Regions from separate parts of the Virgibacillus carmonensis genome, predicted to be linked through region 2. Evidence: riboswitches for the same ligand, from Rfam matches in the RefSeq annotation. Region 2 holds a riboswitch; the other holds the start of a gene.
What was found. A riboswitch is a leader RNA that binds a small molecule or an ion and turns the genes downstream of it on or off. The one in region 2 is predicted to bind cyclic di-GMP.
Positions count from the first base shown of each region.

Region 1: linked by a shared signal. The riboswitch ahead of AC3G7N_RS01900 (anti-repressor SinI family protein) and the one ahead of AC3G7N_RS00385 (chemotaxis protein CheX) in region 2 are both predicted to bind cyclic di-GMP.

Region 1 is NZ_JBYQFJ010000002.1:113,822-124,883, forward strand. It holds gene nagE (N-acetylglucosamine-specific PTS transporter subunit IIBC) at 1-783, opposite strand, end outside; gene AC3G7N_RS01885 (VanZ family protein) at 901-1,380, opposite strand; gene AC3G7N_RS01890 (SIS domain-containing protein) at 1,394-2,122, opposite strand; gene AC3G7N_RS01895 (helix-turn-helix domain-containing protein) at 2,208-2,540, opposite strand; gene AC3G7N_RS01900 (anti-repressor SinI family protein) at 2,609-2,749, opposite strand; cyclic di-GMP riboswitch class I at 2,771-2,855, opposite strand; gene AC3G7N_RS01905 (hypothetical protein) at 3,092-3,265, opposite strand; gene AC3G7N_RS01910 (LCP family glycopolymer transferase) at 3,963-4,904, shown strand; gene AC3G7N_RS01915 (penicillin-binding transpeptidase domain-containing protein) at 4,968-6,989, shown strand; gene AC3G7N_RS01920 (IDEAL domain-containing protein) at 7,036-7,473, opposite strand; gene AC3G7N_RS01925 (hypothetical protein) at 7,662-8,690, opposite strand; gene AC3G7N_RS01930 (carbon-nitrogen family hydrolase) at 8,776-9,603, opposite strand; gene AC3G7N_RS01935 (DUF779 domain-containing protein) at 9,649-10,002, opposite strand; gene adh (aldehyde dehydrogenase) at 10,080-11,062, opposite strand, start outside.
Region 2 is NZ_JBYQFJ010000001.1:72,270-83,331, reverse strand. It holds gene AC3G7N_RS00405 (methyl-accepting chemotaxis protein) at 1-1,628, opposite strand, end outside; gene AC3G7N_RS00400 (response regulator) at 1,654-2,013, opposite strand; gene AC3G7N_RS00395 (chemotaxis protein CheW) at 2,034-2,495, opposite strand; gene AC3G7N_RS00390 (chemotaxis protein CheW) at 2,513-4,462, opposite strand; gene AC3G7N_RS00385 (chemotaxis protein CheX) at 4,487-4,957, opposite strand; cyclic di-GMP riboswitch class I at 5,054-5,156, opposite strand; gene AC3G7N_RS00380 (hypothetical protein) at 5,318-5,458, shown strand; gene solA (N-methyl-L-tryptophan oxidase) at 5,641-6,768, opposite strand; gene AC3G7N_RS00370 (sodium:solute symporter family protein) at 6,811-8,238, opposite strand; gene AC3G7N_RS00365 (NAD(P)/FAD-dependent oxidoreductase) at 8,329-9,420, opposite strand; gene AC3G7N_RS00360 ((2Fe-2S)-binding protein) at 9,413-9,745, opposite strand; gene AC3G7N_RS00355 (NAD(P)/FAD-dependent oxidoreductase) at 9,746-10,858, opposite strand; gene AC3G7N_RS00350 ((2Fe-2S)-binding protein) at 10,848-11,062, opposite strand, start outside.

The DNA.
Region 1 (11,062 bases), on a different contig from region 2:
GAAACCACCAACAGCTGCTTTACGATGTTTTTTCGCTGTAGCATAAATCGCCAAACATGCTGCAGGCAAACCAAACATCATGATTGGGAAAAACCCAGCCATAAAGAATCCTGCATCTGGATCACCATGTAAGAAACGGTTAATTTCTCCATGCCATACATCTCCAGCTGCATCAACAAATGTTCCAAAGTCAAACCAAATTAGTGTGTTAACAACGTGGTGTAACCCAATTGGAATTAATAATCGATTAAAGAATCCATATGCTCCGACACCAATAGCACCAGAGTTAATAAACCAACTACCTAATGCATTAATTCCATCTTGTACAGGTCCCCATAATACGCCAATTAATCCTGATATAATAACCATCGCAACCGAAGTTACAATTGGTACAAAACGTTTACCCCCGAAGAACGCCAGGAACTCTGGTAGCTGGATATCATGAAATTTATTATACAAATGTCCAGCAGCTATACCAGCTATTATCCCAGCAAATACCCCGAGATCAAGCTCGTCATTAATTGCTTTATACCCACCATTAAGCACCAAATAACCTACAGCACCTGATAGTGCAGCAGCTCCATTTCCATCTCGTGAAAACCCAATCGCAATACCAATAGCAAAAATAAGTCCCAAATTATCCAAAATTCCACTACCCGCAGCAGATACAAACGGTATATCGAACACATCAGGTGCTCCAAGACGTAACAGTAATGCTGCAGCTGGTAGCATCGCAATCGGAAGCATTAACGATTTTCCGAGTCGTTGCAAATACCCTAACATATATAAACTCCTCCCTCTATTTGAAAACGTTACCATTCAAGATTATATCATCATAATATATAGTTGTCTATACAACTAAACTTAAAAGCACACACTTGAACCAGAAAAGCGTTTTTCTTAAGCGTGTCTTTTTCTTACCATAACTATAAGTATGAAAGCAAGCAATGCACCAAGCACGTCCAGCCCAACATCACCCGCATATGGTGTACGGTTTTGAGTGAATCCTTGATGAAATTCATCTAAAGCAGCATACAAGCTTGTAAAAATAAATGCAAACAGTAACTGTGACTTAATGGAAGTTTGCATTGTTTTTTTAAAAGCAAAATAAAACAGAAGCATTAAAATAAAATATACAGAAATATGTGCGCCTTTCCTGATAAAAAATTCAATGAACCCTTCAATACCAAGCGCGGCTACACTTACTTCTGAATGATGATAGTAAAAAGAGATATGTTGAACAACTGGAACTAAAAAAGAAAGGTCAAGGCTTTCTGATAAAAGTGGTTTAATGTCTTGTTCCTGATAAGGCGTTGCAGACGAGTTAAAAATAACTCCCATCCAACCTAATGGTAGGAGCCAATACATTATTTTTTTCATAAAAACACCACACTTAAAATTTTATTCGATCTTTATATTTCTCCATTAACATGTTGTTATGTTGATCAGCACCTTCTAAGTTACCACTTAGGAATACAGGAGCATCCATTTTTTGATCTGCTAGTAATGTGATTGCTTCAGCGAACATGTGATTAATAATTGTTGTTCCAATTGCTGTTGATACAGGTCCATAATTAACGGAAACAGCTGGATGACTTATGACAGCATCCCCTGTTGGTGTATGATTATCAACGACAACATCTACTACGTCATGCAGATATTTTCCATTATCATGACGGGATGGTTGGCTTTTTGCATATGTAATCGAGGTAATACCAATCACGCTTGCACCTTTTTCTTTCGCAATCAGTGCCACGTCTATAGGAACTGGGTTTCTTCCAGAATTGGAGATTACAATCATTATATCGCCTTCTTGGATATCCTGATCTTCCATAAATTTGCTGGCGTAGTTATTTTTCCGCTCAAGCGTGGAGGATTGGATTGCTCCTTCGTGTAGCATTAAAGGTTCATGTAAAATTGGATGGACGGGAACTAACCCACCTGCACGAAAATACGTCTCTTCTGTTAGTAGATGAGAGTGTCCACATCCAAACAAGTGAATGATGCCATCATTTTTAATGGAATTTGCGACCTTTCCAGCCACTACATTCATTGCTTTGCTCTCCTGTTCTTCAACACTTTCAAGTATTTCCTGAATATGAGAAAAATAATTCATTACCATGATTGGTCATCCTACTTTTTAATATTAAGTGAAGCTACAATAAAAAAACCGTATGCTAATTTAGCTCTACGGTCAAGACAAAAATTTAGTTATCCTGTTTTTTTCTCCATTTATTAAACTCAAGGTATTCTTTGAACTGCTCTTTTGATACTCCAGATTCCATTGCTTCTTGTACGATCTTCAACCATTCACCATCTAGTTGCTCTTCTGTACTAGTTGCTTGATCCTCACGTATTATATCATTTACAGTGACACCTAATACGACACCAATTTTCTCGATAAACTGGATCGATGGGTTCGACTGGAGATTTCGTTCAATTGAGCTTAAGTATGATTTTGCTACACCAGCTTTTTCTGCAAGTTCCGATATAGACATATTTTTATCTTGGCGCAGTTGTTTAATTTTTTCACCAATCAAAGTACACACACCTACCTTCAGTGAGATTATATCACAAAAAAGTGTGTGGTTCTATATTAAGCACAATTTTAATGATTTACCTTTTCATCTTTCTGTACTTCATTTAGAAACAATCTAACCTCCTCAGTAGTTATTCCGAGACTCTTTGCTTCCTGCAGTAACTCAACCCATTCGTTATCAAGACTTACTTGCTTTACCGTTTTTATCATTGTTAGCCCCCATCTATTTTCCCGGGTAACCCAGCCGCCGTAGCTAATTCGCCGTAGACCTGTGATTTTGCGCCCATACTTTTCAGTAAGTTTGCCTTTTCTGAGGAAACAATTATATACAACTATTGTACTACATGCAGAAATGATAGTGGGTGTCTTGTTTTGTCAAAATGCAACTAGTTTTGTAAGTTAAAGTTAGTATATACGTAAAATTCATAAAAGTCACGTTTTAACTAAGACTTTTTAACTAAATTAAGATAGTTAAATAGTTTTATTCCACTAAAATAAAATAGTACAATGCTAATAACATCCGTAATTCTAACGACCTAGTATTCGCGCACGCTATTTCTTTTTAAGCTTTAGTTTGAGCTTTACAAGTTCAAGCAATGTTTTCTTGCCTGCATTTAATTGTAATTTCCCCACTCCTTCCCTTTCTGCTACTCTCTTTTTTTCCTGGGTAACTGGCCCGTTGATAAGCCTTAAACATGTAATTCCCTGCGTCAGTTGTTTCTCCATGACTAGGTACATCCATTATCCCCTTTCTTTTAGTTTGTTCGATGTAATTCGTTTCCCTACCTCTATCCTATTCATGAGTCTAATTATTTTGACCTAGTATATAAAAGAAATAGAAATCCACACTCCTTCTGCGCATATATCCAATCGTTTACACATAGTTTGCTAGTAGAGCTGACACGTATGTTCGTTTTAAAATATAAGTTCGTATTTTATAAAGAACAATTAACCGGATTATAATCCATAGTGCCTCTATCTAAAAGTCTCAAAAACACTCAAAAATGCTTTTTAAAGAACGATTTTCTTTTAATTTAACCGGAATACGCCATTTTACATAGGTTTGTATCGTTTTATAATGAACAAAATGCTTGGTTTTCAAGTTATCGTTATTTACTAGAATGAATCATTCCAGATCATGGGGTAATATTTGTTGAAAAAGCTTTCTTTTTTTCTATTTATTATAGGTCTACTTTTCCTAAGGGTTGGTAGCTACCAATGGATACTTACACTTACAATACCTGTTCATTTTCTAGTAATGGTGAAGCCCCAGGAAGATACATTATTACAGCATTACCAATCAAATCCGCCAAATAATTACAAATGCTAGTAAAATATGACTAAAATTAATAGACGTACCACCCCGAATTCGTTATAATTTAACCATGTGCTGACTATTTAGATAGATTAGAGGAGAATTATAGTGGATACAAGAACTGAAAAGCGACAGACAAAGAAAAAACGTAAATGGCCGTATTGGATTGGTGGAATTATTGTTTTATTAATCTTGGCTGTGGGGATATATCTTTTCTATTTATACGATAAAGTTGAAGATACTGTAGCAGACATGCATGAGCCGCTTTCACGTGATGCGGATCCGGACAGAAAGAAAGAACTAGAAACAATTGTAAAAAATAAAAAGTCAATAAATGTACTGTTACTTGGTGTTGACCAACGTGAAAATGATGTAGGTCGTTCCGATACAATGATTCTTATGTCACTGAATCCACGAACAAACAAAATGATTATGGTTAGTATCCCACGTGATACATACGTGAATATTCCTGGAAGAGGAATGGACAAAATTAACCATGCTTATGCATTTGGTGGTACGGATTTATCTGTAAAAACTGTTGAGAATACGTTTGATATTCCTGTTCATTTTTATGTAAAGGTAAATATGGAAGGTTTTAAACAAGGAATTGATGCGCTTGGTGGGGTTACCGTCACAAACGATCAGGCATTCTCACAAGGCGGGGAAACCTTTCAAACGGGTACGATTAATCTAAATGGAGAAGAAGCTTTAAAATATATCCGTATGCGTAAAGGTGATCCGCGAGGCGACTTGGGTCGAAATGAACGTCAACGCGCTGTCATCAAAGCCGCAATGGATGAAGCTGCAAGTTTTACAAGCATTTCAAAAGTTAGTAATATTCTTAGCATCCTTGGTGACAATGTAACAACTAACCTGAATATGGATAAAATGCAAACCCTTCTAACTGATTATCGAGATACAAGAAATAATAGTAAAACTCTGGAGATCAGTGGGAGTGGGGAAATAATTAATGGTATCTATTACTACGTTGTTCCAGACCAAGAAATAAACCGAATAACCCAAACAATCAAAGAACACATGGAGAAATAAAAAAACAACGAGAAGTCATTCTGTATATGGAATGACTTTTCTATCTATTAAGGTGGGGGTCTTATGAAGAAATTAGTGTTCGTGATATCCATGTTACTATGCATTCTTTTAGCAGCTTGCTCTGATGACGAGGTATCACCCAACGATCGATTTGATACATACGTAAAGAACTGGAATGGAGAAGAATTCTCTAAAATGTATGAAATGGTTGGTACTAAATCTAAATCTACGTATCCAACCGAAGAATTTGTTGATCGATATAAGAAAATTTATAAGGATCTAGGTGTGTCTGATCTAAAAATTACTTATGAAAAGTTAGACGAAAAAGAAGTCGAGGCTGCGCTTGAAAACGGAAAAGCTACCTATCCAATTTCAGTTGAAATGAATACAATTGCCGGTCCAATTACCTTTGATTATGAAGCAATACTTGTCCAGCAAGGTGAAGAGGACAAAAAAAATTGGTATGTAAAATGGGATCCAGGGTTTATCTTTCCAGCGCTGAAGGATGGTGGGGAGATAGACTTTGAAACAGAGAAACCAAGACGAGGGGAAATACTCGACAGGAATCGAGTGCCATTGGCAATCAATGACACTGTTTGGGAGATAGGTATCATCCCTAGTAAACTAGGAGATTCACCTGATGCAATGAAAAAAGAAATTGCTGATTTGCTTGGGATGGATGTAGAGACGATTAATAGTAAGTTAAATGCAAATTGGGTTGAGCCTGATCTCTTCGTACCAATAACAAAAGTTCCAACAACAAATGAAAACTTAGAGAAATTATGGGCCACTGGAGCTGTTTCTGGTAAAGAAGTAACTGGCCGTGTTTATCCATATGGGGAATCAGCAGCGCATTTAGTTGGTTATATTGGTAAAATAACTGCTGAAGAACTTGAGAATAAAGAAGATGGAAACTATTCGGCGAATGATATGATTGGTAAACGAGGACTTGAACAGCTGTACGACAAACAGTTACGCGGCACGGAAGGTATAACAATTCTTGTCAAACAAGAAGGTCAAGAAGATGTTGTCTTAGCGGAACAACCCGTTAAAGATGGTGAAAACCTTACGCTTACAATTGATGCCGAAATACAACAGAACATTTATCAGACATATGACGGCGATGCAGGAACAACTGCTGCAATCGATCCGAAAACTGGTGAAGCGCTGGCTCTTGTTAGCAGTCCATCATTTGACCCAAATAAGTTTGTATATGGAATCTCCCAATCTAAACTAACAGAGTTACAGGATAATCCGAAGCAACCACTCATCAATAAGTTTTCAGCGACTTATGTTCCTGGTTCTGCTATTAAACCAATAACTGCATCTACCGGATTGCAAAGTGGTACACTAGATCCAAATAAAGGTGTTGAAATAAATGGATTAACCTGGAGCCCTGGGGAGGAATTTGGTAACTATGAAATACACAGAGTATCTGAATCGGATGGACCAGTTGATCTTGCAGACGCTTTAATCAGGTCCGACAATATTTACTTTGCTATGAAAGCACTTGATATGGGAAGTGAAACTTTTGTAAGTGGATTACAAAAGTTCGGATTTGGTGAAGAGTTTCCTTTTTCCTATCCAATCCAAACATCTACCGTTTCAACTGATGGTAAACTAAATGATAAAGTATTACTCGCTAATACGGCTTACGGTCAAGGTGAGATGCAAATGAGTGCACTTCATTTGGCTACTGCCTACACAACCTTTCTAAATAAAGGGAATATGATTAAGCCAATTTTGTTTAAAGATGAAGAACCTGGTCAAGTTTGGAAAAAAGATTTAATAACAGAGGATCAAGCAACACTCATACGTGACATCTTACGGAAGGTTGTTACATCACCAAAAGGTACCGCTAAAGATGCACAAAAAGCCGACTTTCCGATATCAGGAAAAACGTCTACTGCTGAATTGAAAAAATCTAAAGATCAAGAGTCCGGTCAAGAAAATGTCTGGTTTGTTGGATATCCATCTGAATCACAAGATATTTTGATCGCGATGATGATTGAACATGCTGAAGATAAAAATGGCAGTGCTTATGCAGTAAAAAAAGTAACAAAAATTTTAACTGGAATAAAATAAAAAGGCAAAAGCTACTCCTGATAAAATTGGAGTAGCTTTTGATTATTTATAGAAGTTTCACAAGCTTATCGAAAGCAGCCTTGTCTCGTTCATCTAAGGCTTTATCAATAAGTCGTTTTATATTTTCAAATTCTAATTCACCTATAATGATAGCGTTTTCATTTTCCTTATCAATTATTTCTTCCTCATTAACATAATACGGTTTTGCAATTTCATTGAGCTGTAATAAAAAATCAGGAATGGATACAAGCTCACTCATAGCTACCTGAATGACATCTTTACCTTTTTGAAAAGCGAACAATGCCTCTGTATTTACTACCTTTTGGGTCTTTCGATTAATACGAATTTCTTTCGATTTTGTTGGAACAAACTGATAAACCTTTTCATTTATAAATAATGCAAAGTACTGGTAAGCAAGAATTACGCGAACATAATCTCCATCAGCTTTTATATAATAAGGCTTTAACATTTTAACAGTTAGCACTTTTCTCCACCTCCTGAGATTAGTTTAATTTAAATTTTCAGTTAATTTATTTTACCTAATTTAACACCAAAACACAAGAGAAAAGTTTGTCGAAGTAAAAATAAATAGTTTAGGTTAAGCGAAAGCATGGGCGGAGTATAAGATCGCCGTCAAATTTTGTTTTAAAAATATGGACGGCGCTATTTAATTTATTTCACTTGTTTAAAAATGTAATCAATAACTTCATTTACATCATTTTTATCAACACTTTTGAACTTTTCCTCAAGCTGACTTTGATAAAGACCCGCTTCTTTTAGATGTTCAATTCCTTTTTTCATATACGATTTATAACTATTATTAAGTTCTTCAATTTGACTAGCATACTTTTCATCGGTTCCAGGTGTGACCAATTCCTCGTACAGGTCGATAATCTCATCACTTTCTTTTTCAGGGAAAAACTCGTGTGGGTCAGTGCTATCAAAAACGCAAAAATCTAACTCACGAACAAGTACCATGTCAATACTATTTGAATCAAAGCTGCAGTGATACAATTCTACGTCGAAGCCTTCGTCAGTGCATGCATTGGCAATTTTTTTCATAAATGTAGATTTACCTGTACCAGCACGACCTTTAATGAAATACGTTTTCGAAACACCTTCGATAAGTTCAGGTACAACATTTACTACACCGTCTTTCGTGTTAGTCCCAAACAAGCGGTGATAAATAAACCCTTCACTCTTACTTTTTGATGTAGATGTAACAAGTTTCCCAATAAAATCAGCTGTCACTTGATCTGCTTTAGCAAAGTCCATCTCATTTATATAAATTTCCTCAAGGTCGTCATGAACTTTTAAGCCCGTCACAAAATCTTCGTACGCTGAATTTATTAATGCTTGTTGCTTAGCAAACTGCTCTTCAAATTCAGTCAAATCTGTATTACTTTTCAAATCGACCTCACTTATATTCTCGGACTTGGATATTTGTCCTGAAATCACAGCTAGTGACTTATCCCGAATGATAACTCCATCTATGAACTCATTCCCATTTATGCTTTTAATTGTCTCAATGTCACTTGTATCGTCAAAGTCACTAATAATTTGTTTGAAAATTTCAGTTTTTAATGACACGGATGGATGATTTAAAGTAAAAACGTTTTCTATGTCCTTCAAATTTGATTCAGAAAAACTTTTTAGACCTTGCGCTGTATGTCCAGACATATAATATCTTCTTTCAGACAAGCTAACACACCCTTTCAGTTTTTTCACTTTATTAGTGTATGTGAAGTAGGCGGATGTGTTACTATTAGATAGCTTTTAAGAATTTCTATGATGAATACCTTCCTTCCCTCCGATCACCAAACACATTGATTCGCTCCCTGACCTCATCAACCAAGGCAAAATCTACTTCTCCAACTACAATTTCCTCTTCAGTACTTCCTTCTGCAACAATTTCTCCCCATGGATCAATAATTAGTGACATGCCACCAAATTCATTTTTCGGATCGGACCCGCTTCGATTACAGGCAATCACATAACATTGATTTTCAATAGCGCGTGCTTGTAGTAGAATCCTCCAATGATTGATTCGTGGCTTCGGCCATTCAGCGACAACATACATGACCTTTGCGCCATTCAATGCAGACTTTCTCATCCATTCTGGAAATCGTATGTCATAGCAGATAAACCCAGCTGAGTCGGTACCGTCTAATGCAAATTCCGCTTTATCCTTACCTTCCTCTAAATAAACGTGTTCATCCATAAGTTGAAATAAGTGCAGTTTGCTATATTTATGAGTTAAATTTCCTTTGTTATCTATAACTAACAAAGTATTCCGCACCCCATCGTTGCATTTCTCGGCTACAGATCCTCCTACTAAACTGACATGATACTTTTTCGCCTGTTCTTTTAAAAAGGCTATCGACTTTCCAGCCTGATCATCTGCAATTTCATCGAGGCGCGTTAGGTCATACCCAGTGGTCCAAAGTTCCGGTAGTAGAATTATATTTGCTCCCGCATTTGCCGCTTCGGCAATGTAATTAGAAGCATTGGTGAAATTGATTTGAGGGTCTCCATAAATTATATCAAGTTGAATCATAGCAATTTTCTGTTTCAAAGTAATTCCTCCAATTGTTTTTGAATGAGAAAAAATCATCAACTGTGATAAATTAGCTGATGATTTTTTCTCATTATATATCTATTAAGCTAATTCCGCTCGTTCTTCTTCTGTAAAAACCCGTGACCTTGTCAAAAATCGTTTTCCTTCAGGTCCTTCAAGCGAAAACATGCCACCACGGCCCTTTATTGCATCTACAATTATTTGTGTGTGTTTCCAATATTCATACTGATCTTTTGCCATATAAAATGGTGTATCACCTATTTCCCCAAGCAGAACATCCGAATCTCCCGTACGAAATTCGCCTCTCGGATAACACATTGGTGAACTACCATCACAACACCCACCAGATTGATGGAACATTAGATCACCATGGATCTCCTTTAGAGATTCTATGAGATTTAATGCTTCATCGGTTACCGTAACTCGCTCGACCATTTTTCACACTCCTTTACTCCGTATACAAAAAATGGTACTTCACGTTCGATTACTTTCCCCTGTTCCCCTAGTAATGCTTAAAAGAAACCAGCCGGTGCTTCCGAATAGCTGATAAGTAAGTTCTTTGTTTGTTGATAATGATCCAGCATCATTAAGTGGTTTTCACGGCCAATACCTGATTTTTTGTATCCACCAAACGCCGCATGCGCTGGGTATTGGTGGTAACAGTTAGTCCAAACACGTCCTGCTTGAATTCCTCGTCCAAATCGATATGCAGTATTAATATTACGCGTCCAAACACCCGCACCTAATCCATACAAAGTGTCATTTGCAATTTCCATCGCCTCTTCTTTATCCTTAAAGGTTGTAACAGAAAGTACTGGTCCGAAAATTTCTTCTTGGAAAATACGCATTTTATTGTGTCCCTTGAAGATAGTAGGCTCCACATAATAACCGTTTTCCATATCGCCTTCTAATTTATTTGTATTACCACCAACAAGAACCTCAGCGCCTTCTTCCTTACCAATTGAAAGATAGGATTGAATTTTTTCTAATTGTTCTTGTGATGCCTGTGCACCCATCATTGTTTCCGTATCAAGTGGATGGCCAATTTTAATTTGTTCCACTCGCTCAACTGCTCGTTCCATAAATTCATCGTAAATCGATTCATGAACTAACGCTCGGGATGGACAAGTACAAACTTCCCCTTGGTTAAGGGCAAACATGACAAGTCCTTCAATCGCTTTATCCAAAAATCCATCATCTAGATCCATGACATCTTCAAAGAAAATATTCGGTGATTTTCCACCAAGTTCAAGTGTTACTGGAATAATGTTTTCAGAAGCATACTGCATGATTAACCGACCTGTAGTTGTTTCACCTGTGAACGCAATTTTGGAAATACGGCTGTTGGATGCTAGTGGTTTTCCTGCTTCCACACCAAATCCGTTAACGACGTTCAGTACACCCGCTGGAAGAAGGTCTTTAATCAGTTCTAGCAAAACATGAATGGATGCTGGAGTTTGTTCAGCAGGCTTTAATACCACACAGTTCCCTGCTG
Region 2 (11,062 bases):
CCTGCTACTTCTTCCATTGAGCTACTTGTTTGCTGTGATGATGCAGAAGTTTGTTCAACACCTGCAGCAGACTCTTCTGAAATTGCTGCAATTTCTTCAATCGATCCATTCATTTTATGGCTGTTAGTTGCAATATCAGATAAGTTTTCTGAGATTGTTTCTATGTGTGTAACCATTTCATTAACCGCTGTACTAATTCCATTAAATGTTTCACCAGTAGTTTTGATTTGAGTTGATCCTAATTCAACTTCTGCATACCCCGTTTTTAATGACTCCGTAACGGTACTTGTTTCATTTTGTATGTTACCAACTATGCCTGTAATATCTGTAACAGATATAGATACTTGTTCTGCAAGTTTTCTCACTTCACTCGCTACCACGGCAAAACCTTTCCCATGTTCACCAGCTCTTGCGGCTTCGATGGCTGCATTTAATGCAAGAAGATTTGTTTGATCCGCAATATCTTTTATGACCGAAACCAGCTTCGATATCTCTTTAGACTGCACATCTAAACCCTGCACCTTTTGAACGGCATCCTGTACGATTTGATCAATCATTGCCATTTGTTTCGTAGAAGATTCCATTAACCTGCTACCTTCATTTGTCATGCCAAGGACTTCATTTGATGATTGTTGAATATGTGTCCCTTTTGTATTTGCTTCCTCAACTTTAGTAGTAAATGTGCTCATATTCGAAGCCAGTTCACTTGCACTAGTTGCTTGTGTCTCTGAGCCAGAAGCCAATTCTTGCATGGTTGTCGCAACTTGCTCAGATCCAACTCTTACCTCGTTTGCTGATTGGGTTAATTCTTCGCTTTGACTTGTTACAGAACCAGAAACCTGATTTATTTTGCTTAATAATTCACGGGTATTACGATTCATTTCATTGGTTGCTGCAACAAGCTGACCAATCTCATCTTTTGAATTTGTTTCTAGGGCATCCTGGCTTAAATCGCCACTTGCAAGTAATTTCATTCGCTTCATAACGGTCACAATCGGTTTTGTGATTATCCTCGAAGTAAGAAGTGCAATAGCTAACCCTAGTACTACAACTAAGATGGACACTACTATTCCTACAAGCGCTGTCGCTTTTCCACTAGATAAACTATCTTTTCCCGCTTCATTTATTAAATTTTCTCTAGTTACGGCCATTTCTTCAAATCCAGTCATTATTTCACGTGCAAGAGGTTTAACCTCAGTAGACAAAATTTCCATTGCATTCTCTTTATTTCCACGGTCATATTCCGCAAAAACTTCATCTAACGCAGTTCCCCATTCCACTTTTTTCGCAATAAGGTCTTTTACCTTTTGTGAATTACTTAACTTTAGAACTTGTTCCTCAAGTTTGATACTTTCTTCTATTTGACCGTTAAATTCATTCCTAAATTCATTATCTTCATATAGTAAAAAACCACGTACTAATGCTGTTCTATGTGCCATATTGTAAGCAATCTTTTCATCCGCAATTAACAATGGAAGTTGTTTATTTACAATTTCTTCTGTTTCATGATTGATTTTTTCAAGTGCGAAATAATTATATCCGCCAAAAATAAGAACCAATAAAATGATTAGTGAAAAACCGAATAAGATCTTTGTTTTTATACTTTTAAAGTTTATTAATTTCTTCAATGTTGAACCTCTTTTTCTCTAAGTGTTATTTTAGTACTTTATCCACTGCTTCTTTAATTCGATCAGGAGTAAAAGGTTTCACAATAAAATCACTTGCTCCAGCTTGAATAGCATCAACAACCATCCCCTGTTGCCCCATAGCTGAACACATAATAATCTTGACGTTAGAATTTAATTTCTTAATTTCTCTAACCGCTTCTACCCCATTCATCTCCGGCATGGTAATATCCATGGTGATAAGATCTGGTTCTAATTCCTGATATTTTTCGACCGCATCACGACCATTTTCTGCCTCGCCAACTATCTCATGACCATGTTTTATTAAATTATCTTTTAATTGCATTCGCATAAACGCTGCATCGTCCGTTATTAATATCCTCGCCATTGTTGTTTTCCCCCTACGTATTAATTCTCTACTACCTCTTGAACCTCGTTTATTTCATCAAGATTTAAAATACATTCAAAATCTAATAGTATTAAAAGTTTGCTTTCTAATTTTGCTACCCCTTTTATGAAAGCTTCATTAACACCGCCAATAATCTTAGGTGAAGCTTCTATTACTGCCGGGTCGATGTCGATAACATCCGTTGCTGTGTCAACAATCAATCCAACTTGAACAGTATTGATATCCACGATTAGAACCCGCGTTTCACTGGTTAGAGTCGTGATACCTATTTGCAGTCGTTCCTTTAAATCAACCACAGGTGTAATATCACCACGAAGGTTTATAACACCCTTTATAAAGTCAGACGTACCAGGAACTTCGGTAACGTCTTCCAGTCTTTCTATTGAACGAACATGTTGTATATTGACACCATACTGTTGCTCCTTCAATTGAAATACAATAACTTTTAATAGCTCTTCCATTCGTAAGTCCCTCTTTTCTACTTGATTAATGCATTAGGATCGATTATCAGCGATATGCGCCCATCCCCTAGAATGGTAGCTCCTGAAATAGCATGTACATGACGCAAATAATTGCCCATTGACTTCAAAACAACTTCCTTCTGGCCAATCAAGGAATCTACCAGTAATCCTGTCATTCTGTTTCCCTTTTTAACTACGACAATCGAGTAGTGTTGTTCATCTACTACTTGATCCTGTGGAACCGCAAATACTTCTTTTAAAGATACAAGGGGTATCACTTCGTCCCTAAAGTTCATTACCTTTTGCCCATGTACATACATGATCTGTTCTTCTTGCATTAACACTGTTTCCACGATCGAAGTAAGTGGTACTGCATAGGTTTCTTTTTGAACCTTAACTAACAAGGTTGAAAGGATAGAAAGTGTCAAAGGTAATTGAATGGAAAATTTACTCCCTTTTCCTGAATCCGACTCGATGAATATACTTCCACCAAGCGATTCTATTTTACTTCTTACCACATCTAAGCCAACACCGCGTCCTGATATGTCAGTGATTTCATCGGCTGTGCTAAACCCAGATGATAAGATCACCTGATAAACCTCTTCATCAGAAAGAGCTTCAGCTTGTTCATGTGTGAATAATCCATTTTCAATAGCCTTGGCAACTACCTTATCCCGATTGATTCCAGCACCATCATCTTCTATTTCAATAAACACATGATTACCACTATGAAAGGCCCGTAAATGTAACTTCCCTTCTTCTACCTTTCCAGATTGTTTCCGTTTCATTGGTGCTTCAATGCCGTGATCAATCGAGTTTCGAATTAAATGGACTAAAGGATCACCAATTTCATCGATAACAGTTCTGTCGAGCTCCGTATCTGCTCCGATAATTTCCAGGTTGATTTTTTTATCTAAATCTTTCGCTAGTCCCCTTACCATACGTGGGAATCGGTTAAACACTTGTTCAATTTGAACCATTCTCATGGATAATATCAAACTCTGCAAATCCCCCGAGATTCTAGACATGTGTTCCACCGTTTCTGTTAATTCCTGGTTTTCCATTTTCTTTGATAGATCTTCTAATCTACCTCGGTCGATGACTACCTCTTCAAAAAGATTCATTAACTCATCGATACGATCACTGTTCACACGAATTGTTTTTGATGAAATTGACCTACCATTTTCAGGTTCTTCACTAACCTTTTCTAACTTATTTTGTTCGATAGTTTTCTTTTGCTCCAAGGCAGAAAAACTAGCTAATTCGACTTTCTGAACCTCTGAGATCTTATGTATACGAGCTTGAATAGCTTCAGGTTGCTCCATTGTTAAGAAAACAATGGAGAAGTCTTGTTCAAAATTCTCATCTTCTAATTCCACTACAGAAGGAACGGATTTAATAACCTCGCCTAAATCTTTCAATGCTTCAAAAACCATGAATACACGTGCCGCTTTTAACATGCAATCTTCCGTTAGTCCAACTGTTATGTGAAATGTTTGGAAACCTTGTTCTTTTGCCTGTGAAACAACCGTAAGTTGATATTCATCTAATTCCATATTCGTAATAGTAAGCTTTTTCTCTACAGTAGTGCCGTTTTCTATTTGCTCTAAACGAGTAACGAGACCTGAGACATCTTTCTTCCCATCCGCGCCTTCTGAAATCGCACCAACCATTTCCTCTAAATACTCAATTGCGTCAAAAGTTACATCAATTACCTCAGCACTTACAGCTAAATCATTAGTACGAATTTTATCAAGCACATTTTCCATCTGATGTGTTAACGATGCTATGTCCATAAATTCCATTGTTGCAGCCATACCTTTTAACGTATGAGCGGAGCGGAATATTTCATTAACAATCATTAGATCTTGTGGCTGCTTTTCCAGTTTTAAAAGATTGTCATTAACCGCTTGTAAATGTTCGCGACTTTCATCAAGAAACATTTCTATGTATTGATTGGTATCCATTTGATACCTCCATTCTTGTCTCTATTAATCTAGTAGTAAGTAGATTTCCATTTCTCCAATCTGATCGAAGCTCACTGTAACTTGGATGGCCTTTTCAAAACCTGATAATGTCGTATTACCTTGAATAATTGTCGGGGAAGTGATATCTGTATTGATTCCCTCTTTAACGATATTCGTAGAAAGACTTCCAGCTACCATATTGCCTAATTCCCCGCTAAAGGAAGCAAGCATTTCTCCATCTATTGGCATCCCAAACATTGATTCACCAATAGAGCCAAAGATAGTTGTATCCCCAGATAAAACTAATTTTCCTTTTACATCCCCTGTAATACCAATAAGAACACCAAACTGAATATGTAAATGTTGTTTTAATAATTGAGGTTTAGCAATCTCATGTTTAATAGGGACTACCGTTTTTAAAGATGTATACGTCCCGTTTAATAATTCTTTAACGGACTTATTTCTTTCCTCTACCGTAATGGTCAATAGAACCACTCTCCTCTGATTTAAATAAAATTCCACAAAAAAATTGACTATCCTAAGTACATAGAACAGCCAATAGATTCTAATATATAAATATTAAAAACCGAATTTGGTAACCAGGCAATCGTAGTGTTTAGGATTTATGACAAATCCTCACGTTAGACCCTAAGCTTTGCGTCCCACCCTTTCGAATAGTTTGCCTTTATCTTCAATAATAGTACTTTTTAACTGGTTCTTTAGTATGATAATCCATTTTTATCCAAAATTCAACAACAATCGACTATTTCTTTCAAAAAAGTATAACTTATACATACTGGTAATTTTTCATGCACTTCTATACTAGTTACCTGGCAACGGGTACTGCATTAATATATGCTAATTAATCCAGTACAAATCCGCAATGAGTCCAATATTGGCCCGCTAATCGTTGTTGGACATGAAATCTTGGAGAAGCTTCTTAAGGCAGAGGAAAATAATTTTAGAGGTAAAAAAGTAATTGATCGAACATATTAAGTGCGCTGTCATCTTTACAACGGATAACCGATAAAAGTATACTATTTGATCGCATAGGTGAAAAAAACTACACATCTCTTAACGAGTCTGTGTAGTTCCTGTTTAGGGTGGTAATAATTGACACTACCTTAACCCTAGCTCTCTAGATCCTTCGAGAGTCTATTTGCTGAAACGGCATAATATTAATTCGTAAATCTCTTTGGATTAAGATGCTCAATCGAATGGGAGGTTTCCCCATCTATGATAAGATCTGCTGCAATCGATCCGATAACAGGGGCCATTTTAAATCCATGTCCTGAAAAACCACTTACTAATAATGTATTTTCCATTCCTGGTGCATCGCCAACAATTGAATGATCATCTTGTGTGTAACCATCCATATAAACACTGGCTCGAACGGGATCAGGTATTAGATCAGGAATTAATTCCTTAACCGCATCACTGACTTCTATCATTTCTTCCAGAGAAACATCACGGTCAAGAGATCCTGGTTCGGGAACGATTCCTGGATTTTTCGTATTTGAAGCTTTCACCATCGTTCCATCTAGTGTTGGTGCACCCGTTAATCTAAATTCTTTTCGCATGCGGGCAAATATCGGAAATTTATCAGGTTTAAAATCATCGATGTTTTTTGCTGCAAACCATGTTAAGACTAAACGTCGTGCCGTTATTTTGTTTTCTAATTTCGGAATGAGTTTTCCGGTCCATGCTCCTGTAGTAACCAATACTTTACCTACCCGATACTTTTTTCCATTAGCTAAAATAGTGACACCATCGCTATCTGGAAGGACCTCTTCCACTTTTGAATATCGGTGAATTTTTGCCCCTAGAGCCTCTGCTTGATTTGCAGCTGAAATAGCTGCTAACTCAGGTCGCATAAAGCCAGCATTCTTATCTAGGACCATTATATCTTCAGGAAATAATCGGTGTTGAGGATATCGACTTTTAGCCTCATTCCCATGAATAACCTCATGTTCTAAATTAAAATCTTCTATCGATCGAAGTACATTCTTTATCACTTCCGTATTGGGGTCACCGATCATTAACCCTCCATTTAGTGTTAATAGACTTTTATCTGTTTCCTGCTCTAATTGCCTCCATAATTTACGAGATTCTTGCAATAATGGTACATATTCCTTTCCCTCCATATACGCTGTACGAAACAGGCGGGATTCTCCTCCGACAGCTGACCGATCATTCCCGACTCCAAATTGTTCAAACCCTAAAACAGAAACACCCCTTTTAGCAATCTGCCATAGAGCCATGCTTCCCATAGCCCCAACGCCAATAACTGCTACATCAGCATCCATCATCTCACCTCATTAGTTTTTTATTTATTACGTTAATTTAGACTACGCCTCTTTCTTATTTATTTCTAAATCATTGACACGGTTTTTATCTTTAAACAAATAATTAAACAAAATGAAACCTACTAATGAACCTAGTATACCGAAACCTACATAAGGTATATTGGTACCAATAATTTGTGCAACTGCTGCACAAGATATTCCTAACAACATACTTCCAATTGCACCTTTAGCATTTAATAGGTTCGATTTTCTTAGAATAAAGCCTCCAAAAATTGGTACTAATAATCCTGATGCAGAATAGGCATACGTTGCAACTAACCACCCTAAAGCCTTGGGATAATATAACGCTAAAATAACCGCCAGTACTATTACTATAACGGACATCATCCGTGATAACTTCAATAACTTACGATCACTAACTTTTGGATTAATGTAAGATTGATAAATATCCGTTGTTATATTAACTACAACTGATTGAACAGCACTACTAACAGTTGACATAATCGTGGCAATAATAAACGATGCATAGATAGCCATAAACCAAAGTGGAAGTTGAGTTAAGAACCACCCTGAAGCCATTTCTGGATCAGTTAAATCAGGATTCATCGAAAAAATGGCAATTCCCATAAATGATGCCCAAAAACCGCTGATAACTCCCACTATTGCAGCAATGATAAAACCTTTTTTCGCGACACTAGGACTACTTGCAGCATAAATACGCTGGTAGGACATCTGATTCGTCAATGCCCCAGGGAAAATAGCCAAAATCCAAAATATAATCGTCATCGTTCCAACTGCACCGAACCCTTCTGGAAAACTAATCATAGATTCAGGTACTTTCGTTGATATTTCAGACCATCCTCCAGCAAGATTTAAAACATAAAATCCACTTACTATTGTCATGACTACCATTGCACAGCCAAAAATAAAATCAGTCCACGCGACAGAAGTCAATCCACCAGGCAGTACAAATAATAGACTAATAGCAGCGAAGATTACTATCAGTGTAGTAAAACCAATACCTGTTATCTCTGAAAATAGACTTCCAAAAGCAACCAATTGCGTACATAACCATCCAAATGGAACAACAATAGCTAAAAAGGTAACGATACTCATCATTATTTTATGGTCACCGTATAGTTTTTTAAAAATTTCCGGCATCGTGGTAAACTTATGCTCTTTTAGCCAATTAGCAAGTAATACCAGAATAACAATACCTATGGAATACAGTACATTATAGGTTACAGCCGACCAACCAGCACTATAGCCTATTCCTATATGAGCAACTAATACACCGCCCCCCATGCCTGTAGCAAATTGAGTTCCTGCTACTACATAAATAGGTAACGATCTCCCCCCGACTGTCCAGTTTTCACTGCTTTTATTCCTTCTGCCAATCCAAAATGAGAAGATAGCTGCACCTGCCAAAACTACAATAGAACTTAATACAATTACCAAAGTAGCACTCATTTTTTACCTCCTACTAATTTATTAATATTACCTTACGTTTTTTTTATAAAAAATTAGTATAGTAAAAGTCATGTTGTGTTTATATCTTCTTTATACAGAAGCCTTAAATTCATTAAAACGATCAATCCTTAAACGCTTTAAATCGATAGAGGTATCCCCTTCCATTAAAAGCTCCGTCATTAACGTTCCAACTAGAGGGGACAACGTAATCCCACTATGCATAACAGCAAGAAATGCATTATCAATCGTAGGAATCTTGCCTATGATTGGGAACCCATCATTTGGTATTACTCGAATTCCTGAAAAACAGCGTACTATATTTGCTTTTGCTAGATCTGGCAAATAGTCAACAGCCATCCTTGCTGTATCCTGAATTACATCTAGTGTAGTTCTCCGGTCATAGCCCACCTCCTCTTTTGAATATCCAATCAAGACTTCTCCATTGTCAGCTTGTCGCATCCCCCCGATAGTATGTTTGATTAGTGGTGCCAATGGTTCTGTAACTATTATTTGCCCCCGGACTTGCTTCACCGGAATATCTACTCCTAACAGTTCTCCCAATCCTTTCGTCCAAGGGCCTCCGGCTATAATCAATTGTTTGGCAAAAAAGATGCTGTCTTTAGTTGTGATTGTAAATTTCCCATTCTGTTTTTCAATACCGATAACCGGATTATAAAAAGAGAACTCTACATCGTTCTTTTTAGCTGCTTTAATATAAAGTTCGACCAAGCGAAACGGATTCACATTTCCATCAATTTTGCTAAACGTAGCACCGGCAATAGTTGGAGATAATGCGGGTTCTTTTTCTAGTACTTGCTCACGATTTAATACTTCAATCTCAATTCCAACTTCCGCCTGTTTTTCCGCAAGCCTTAGCGCTTTCTCTCGGTCTGCTTCATCAAAAAATGGAGCAATACCACCAGTACGCTTATATTCCACATCTCCAATTTTCCTTTCGAGAAAGGGATATAATTCCGCGCTATACATACTTAGTTCGCCATACCATGATGGTGTTTTATTATGAACCCAAACCCAAGCTTGAGTAGATCCTGATGTTCCAGATAAAGGGAATCCTTTATCGATTACTAAGATGCTCTTCTGTCTGCTTTCAGATAGATGAAAAGCAATACTACTCCCTATTACGCCACTTCCAATAACTACAATATCGTACTGATTAGTCATTATTCGCTTCACCTTCTTTTGGGGCTGACTCGCTAAAAACTGAAATTACACTTGAAGATTCTTTACTACCAACTAATGCACCGATCCGGGTTATTTTTAACGGCATTCGCATTTTCGATGGACCAATGTCACTCAACGGTTTATTGGTTAATTCACTGATGATTCGTTGAACCAAACTTGTGCATATCTTCGCTTGACATGGCCCCATACCACACCTCGTTATTCTTTTAATGTCGTCAAAGGTATGTGCCCCCATTTTTATCGCTGATTCGATTTCATCAATATTGATTTCTTCACACCTACAAACGATTGTTGATTTGTCCATTTAACATTCCTCCAAGCTCAATTCAAATAACGATGATGATTGTAGGTTTGTTTCTTCATGAAAACCTTTAATTAAAGCCATTCGTGCATTAAATGCCTCCCTCGAATCCGCAGTTTCTATACAATAGAGCTCCTTCCACAAAGATGCTCTTCTCTCTGTTGCTATTTCCTCACTTAACAGACCTAAGGATTCTGTCACACTGACTGCTGCAATTTCTCCTGTTAATAGAATGGCACCCATACTGGTGATTCCAGCTGCATTTCCAGCTACATATGTGGAAGGTTTGCTTGTTTCCATCACTATAGAATATTGGGGTAACCACCCTCCAAGGCCAATTTGATATGTAAAACCACAATTCAGTATTTCGAAGGGTTCTAAAATCGGTGTCACACCTTTACCAATACAAACCAAGTCTGTATTGATTTCTTCTTCCACACCGTTATGATTTAGAATCACCTTCTGTACCTCACCAAAACCTGTTGCATTTGCAATGAAACTATTTAAATAGATAGGGATACCATCTTCCTTTAATAATTGAATCGTTTTTTCATGATTACTAGCTAATTGACTATCACTTTCAATAATTCCTTGTATAGCTACACCACTTTCTTTTAATTGTTTAGCAACTTCTAACGAAAAAGTATTCGATCCTAAAATAAGTGCATTTTTACCTGGGAGTACATATTCACGATTCATTAATATTTGGGCAGCTCCTATAGTCATAACTCCTGGCAAGGTCCAACCGGGAAATACACTTGCCTCCTCGGCCGCACCAGTTGTAATAATAACTTTCTTAGCAGTGATCGGAATCGTGTTCACCCCATTTGAAACGCCAATTCGCCCATCCTTATACGTTCCTATCATGGTATGCTTTAGTAAAATCGTTACGTTTAAGGGTAAGAGCCGTTCAAGTAATGTCTGGGCAAGTGTTGTACCTCTTTGTCTTTCAAATTGCTTTGGGAGGTTACCTAATAGTTGCGTTTGTTGTCTTAATTGCCCACCTATTGAAAATGATTCGTCAACGACTACCGTTTTTACACCATTTGAAGCCGCTTCATATGCAGCATTTAAACCTGCTGGACCACCACCAATTATTAATAAATCAGTCTCCATTTTTCCCCCTCCTAACATTAGGGTCACCATTAGTTGAATCGACTTTCATGCCCTCTTCCACAAGGGTCATGCAGCTAAGCACATGATCTAAACCATTTATAGAAACAAAACAGCTACAACATCTGCCGTTTGCACAAAACAACCCTCTAGACTGTTGCAGCTTTCTACTAATTCCGAATTTCTTCATACCATTTGCTATTAATG